Regions from separate parts of the Nostoc sp. CCY 9925 genome, predicted to be linked through region 2. Evidence: predicted binding sites of a transcription regulator. Region 2 holds the regulator's gene; the other holds the start of a gene.

Region 1 (2,410 bases), on a different contig from region 2:
TGCTGCTACACCTTCTGGTTAGTCGTAGGGTTAACCTTAAATATCCTTGAAGGATTGAGAATTCGGAATTCCGAATTTTCAATCCTTTTGGTTTATGTTAATTGAAACGACTGTATATCCTTAAATGCTAAGGATAAAGACCCCTATCAGTCAGCGCTTGAGCTACTCTACCTACCCCCAGTGTATAAGCTGCTAACCTTAAAGAAACTTGCCGCTTCTTGGACTGCTGAATCACTTGGTGGTAAGCGTGCACCATCAAATGTTCCATTTCGCGGTTGACGCGTTCCTCATCCCAAAATAGGTAAGAAAGACCCTGCACCCACTCCAAATAACTCACCACTACGCCACCTGCATTGGCCAAAATATCTGGTAGCACCGTCACACCCCGTGCCTCTAACGATAAGCTAGCCTCAAGAGTCACCGGCCCGTTAGCTGCTTCCGCAACAATCTGCGCTTGCACCTGAGCCGCATTTTCTTCAGTGATTTGATTCTCCAAAGCTGCTGGGATCAAGACATCGCAAGGCAAAGTCAATAAATCTGCATTGCTAATTGCTACTGCTTCCGGAAAACCTACAATACTCTTGCGATTCTCAGCAGCATAGGCTTTCAACTTGGGAATATCAAGACCGTCTTGAGAAAATACTCCCCCAGCACTTGTAGAAACAGCGAGAATTTTCGCTCCCGCTTCGTATAGTAATTCAGCCGCGGCACTGCCAACATTACCAAAACCTTGAATAACTACTCGCACTCCCGTCAAGGATCTACCTTGGTCTGCTAGCGCCTCACGTACAACAATCATCGCCCCGCGTCCGGTTGCCATTTCCCGTCCCCTAGAACCACCAATAGAAAGCGGCTTCCCAGTCACAACCCCTGGCACTGCATGACCGACATTCACGGAATAAGTGTCCATCATCCAAGCCATTTCACGGGCGGAAGTACCCATGTCTGGTGCAGGAATATCCACGGAAGGCCCAATATCTTTAATCAACTCGCTAATATAACGACGGCTGATCCGTTCTAGTTCCCCAACACTATAACGTTTTGGATCGATCGCAATACCACCTTTGCCACCACCGTAAGGAATACCCAATAACGCACATTTCCAAGTCATTAGCATTGCTAGGGCTGAAACTTCCCGCAATGTCACAGCCGGATGATAACGGATTCCGCCTTTGTAAGGGCCTAAAACATCAGAGTGCTGCACTCGATGTCCCGCAAGAACTTGTATTTCCCCATTATCTAGTTTCACAGGAACCGAAACTGTTACCACTTTGCGTGGATGACTGAGAATTTCTATCAATCCCTGATCTAGCCTTAATTCCCTAGCCGCAGCCTCTAGGTAACTACACGCTTGATCGAATGGACAAATATGCGCTGGAGAAGCAGCTTCCAACGGCAACACAGATGCTAAACTCATAAAATTTTCTCCTAATCGCGGTCTTTGCGCGAACCGGATCTTATATATTGCCTAGCTTACCCTTTTTTTTAGAAAAATAGGAATTTTGTAGTTTTTGTTACAGTTTTATTAAAAGCTATATGCATTGTAAATTGACATTTGACAAATTACCTTGCTAAAGCGATCGCTGCATTCTGTCCACCAAAGCCAAAACTCAAACATAGTACATAGCTAATATTACTGAAGCGTGTTGCTGTAACTATCTCTAAATCAAACTCTGGTTGCTGCAATCCTACACAAAGCGGTAAAATTTGATGCTTTAAAGCCATCAGAGAAAAAGCCACGCCCAAGGCTCCAGATGCTCCTAATGTATGACCTGAGCTTCCCTTGGTGGAGCTAACTGCTACGCCTTGGGGAAACAAATGCTGAATTACCATACTCTCCATCTGGTCATTTAGCTGGGTAGCTGTGCCATGAGCATGAATGTAATCGATATCCCTTGGCGAGAGACAACTACGTTCTAGACATTGTTTGATAGCAGCGATCGCACTTTTTCCCTGAGGTTCCGGTGAATTAGTATGATATGCATCGTTGGTTAAGCCAAAACCGAGAATTTCACCATAGACTTTTGCTTGACGCTGTTTTGCCAACTCTGCTGATTCCAAGACAAATACAGCTCCACCTTCACCCAAGGCTAAGCCTTCCCGGTGCAAATCAAAAGGATAAGCGCCAGTTTTTGCCAAAGCACCCATCTGCTGAAATCCTGCTAAAGTCAAAGGTGTAATTGGTGCTTCCACCGCCCCAGCGATCGCTTGTTGACATTGCCCAGTTTGTATAAGTAAAGCTGCTTGGGCTATAGATAAAATTCCAGTAGCACAAGCTACCATTGGTGCTAAAACTATCCCAGATGCACCAATTTGTCGCGCAGTTGCGATCGCGTTCATGTGAGGCAATGTATCGAGCCAATTTTCTAAAGAGGAGGCGCGGACGCAGGGATGGAGGGACGAGAAGAAA
Region 2 (2,410 bases):
TTTAGCTGCACCGCTTAACTGCACCAGAGAATAAGTACTAATCTCTAAAGCAGTTTTGAAGCCAGAACGAGAGGTTTGACTAAAATCTCCTGTCAAATCCTCTTTGTTGGCAAAGGCTAGACAATGAATCAGGATGTCTAGCTTTCCCCACTTATCGCGTACTGTTTCAAAGGTAGATTGAATTTGTTCGTCGTCTTGAACATTACAGGGAAGAAATAAGCTGGGGTTGAGGGGTTGGACTAATTCGGCAACTTTTGTCTCCATTTTGCCGCGTTCATCGGGCAGATAGGTAATTCCCAGATTTGCTCCTGCTTTGTGCAACTGTTGGGCGATGCCCCAGGCAATGGAGCGGTTATTGGCAATACCTGTAACCAAAGCATTTTTTCCAGTCAGATTCAGCATAGGAATTGTTAATGCGATCGATGATTAGGAGCATACTAGAATCTGAGGCTAGTTTGTCTTCGTTTTACACAGGATTTGCAAAAATGAATATTGGTAAGGGTCTTTGCTGTCAGAAAATTCTTGATTCTTTCTAAAGATATTCTCAAGTTGTCTTTATTTGTTCTTCAAAAAAGCTTTTTAATACAGCTACTTGGAACCGTTTATCAACAATTTATAGCTGAATAGATCGACAATTATGTATCATTATAAACAAAGAGTTAGGAAGCAATTAGTTGGAGTATAGGAAAGTACAGAAAGGTTGACGGTGCTTTATTGAATTTTCAGGTGTATTCTTAGGTAATTAGTTTTTGTTTTTCCGGCATTGGGTAGGGGAAGGGAGATGATCGTGACACAAGATAAAGCCCTAGCAAATGTTTTTCGTCAGATGGCGACCGGGGCGTTTCCGCCAGTTGTGGAAACGTTTGAACGCAATAAAACGATCTTTTTTCCTGGCGATCCTGCCGAACGAGTTTATTTTCTTTTAAAGGGTGCTGTGAAACTTTCCAGGGTGTACGAGGCAGGAGAGGAAATAACGGTAGCACTATTGCGAGAAAATAGTGTTTTTGGTGTATTGTCATTGCTGACAGGAAATAAATCGGATAGGTTTTACCATGCAGTTGCATTTACCCCTGTGGAATTACTGTCGGCACCAATTGAACAAGTTGAGCAAGCACTCAAGGAAAATCCAGAATTATCAATGTTAATGCTGCGAGGTCTGTCTTCGCGAATTTTACAGACAGAGATGATGATTGAAACTCTTGCTCACCGAGATATGGGTTCCAGGTTGGTGAGTTTTTTATTAATTCTTTGTCGTGATTTTGGAGTTCCCTGTGCAGATGGGATCACAATTGATTTGAAGTTGTCTCATCAAGCGATCGCTGAGGCAATTGGTTCGACTCGTGTTACAGTTACAAGGCTACTAGGGGATTTGCGTGAGAAAAAGATGATTTCTATCCACAAGAAGAAGATTACTGTGCATAAACCCGTTACCTTAAGTCGGCAGTTCACATAAAAACAATTGGAGTTAGCGGAGTCGGCACGTGTTGTGTTTTTCAAGATCGCACTAAATAGCTAAAGGAAAATCTAAAATTGAGTAATTTCAGCTATTGCCAACCTCCACTTCTCCACAGAAAATGCTTAAAAGTAGTAGGCTGTATCTGGAAGGATTTCGGTAGCTAAACATGACCACCGGATACATCCTCATCGCAGCAATTTTAATTCTGGGAGGCGTAATTGCAACCGTGGGCGATCGCATCGGCACACGAGTTGGCAAAGCCCGCCTCTCACTCTTTAACCTTCGCCCAAAAAATACCGCAGTATTAGTAACAATTTTTACTGGCGGTTTGATTTCAGCATCAACCTTAGGGATTTTATTCGCTGCTGATGATAAATTGCGGCAAGGAGTCTTTGAGTTAGAAGATATTCAAACAGACCTCAGGCAAAAGCGGGAACAGTTAAAAACCGCAGAAACCCAGAAAAGTCAGGTAGAGAGTCAGCTAAATCAAGCAAGAATCGCCCAAGCAAAGGCACAACAAGACTTGCAAGCAATTAATCAATCCTTGCAGGCGGTCAATGCTAAGCAAAGGGAAACTCAAGCCCAGCTTAACCGCACCATTGAGCAGCAAGCCCAAACTCAAACTCAACTCCAGCGCACTCAGGGGCAACTAAATATAGTTGTCAGTCAGTACCAAAAAGCCATAGCTGAACTGCAAAGCGTTTACAATCAGCGACAGGAACTACAGGCAGCAGTTGAACTACTAAAGACAGAACGTCAACGACTGTATGCTGAAGCGAAAAAAGCGATTGACGAAGCCAAAACAGCTATCGAAAAACGGGATCGCGAACTTGCCAACCGCCAAGAAGTGATAGAAGCACGTGATCGCAAAATTGCCCAACTCGATCAATTGATTCAAAAGCGTAATTTAGAAATTACAGCTAGAGAACAAGTGATTGCCAAGCGGGAATCTCG

The links. Region 2 encodes NtcA, which controls nitrogen genes in cyanobacteria. Its sites were predicted from a motif close to TNTGTANNNNNNNNTACANA; they were not measured.
Region 1: ACM0OY_RS08795 (Glu/Leu/Phe/Val family dehydrogenase) is a predicted target of NtcA. The motif match lies at 1,502-1,521, and genes of this name have one in related genera.

The regions. Positions count from the first base shown of each region.
Region 1 covers NZ_CAWUDO010000012.1:2,572-4,981, reverse strand. Annotated here, with positions in the region: gene ACM0OY_RS08800 (Gfo/Idh/MocA family protein) at 1-22, shown strand, start outside; gene ACM0OY_RS08795 (Glu/Leu/Phe/Val family dehydrogenase) at 128-1,417, opposite strand; gene ACM0OY_RS08790 (beta-ketoacyl-ACP synthase) at 1,564-2,410, opposite strand, start outside.
Region 2 covers NZ_CAWUDO010000013.1:57,390-59,799, forward strand. Annotated here, with positions in the region: gene fabI (enoyl-ACP reductase FabI) at 1-402, opposite strand, end outside; gene ntcA (global nitrogen regulator NtcA) at 782-1,453, shown strand; gene ACM0OY_RS09630 (DUF3084 domain-containing protein) at 1,623-2,410, shown strand, end outside.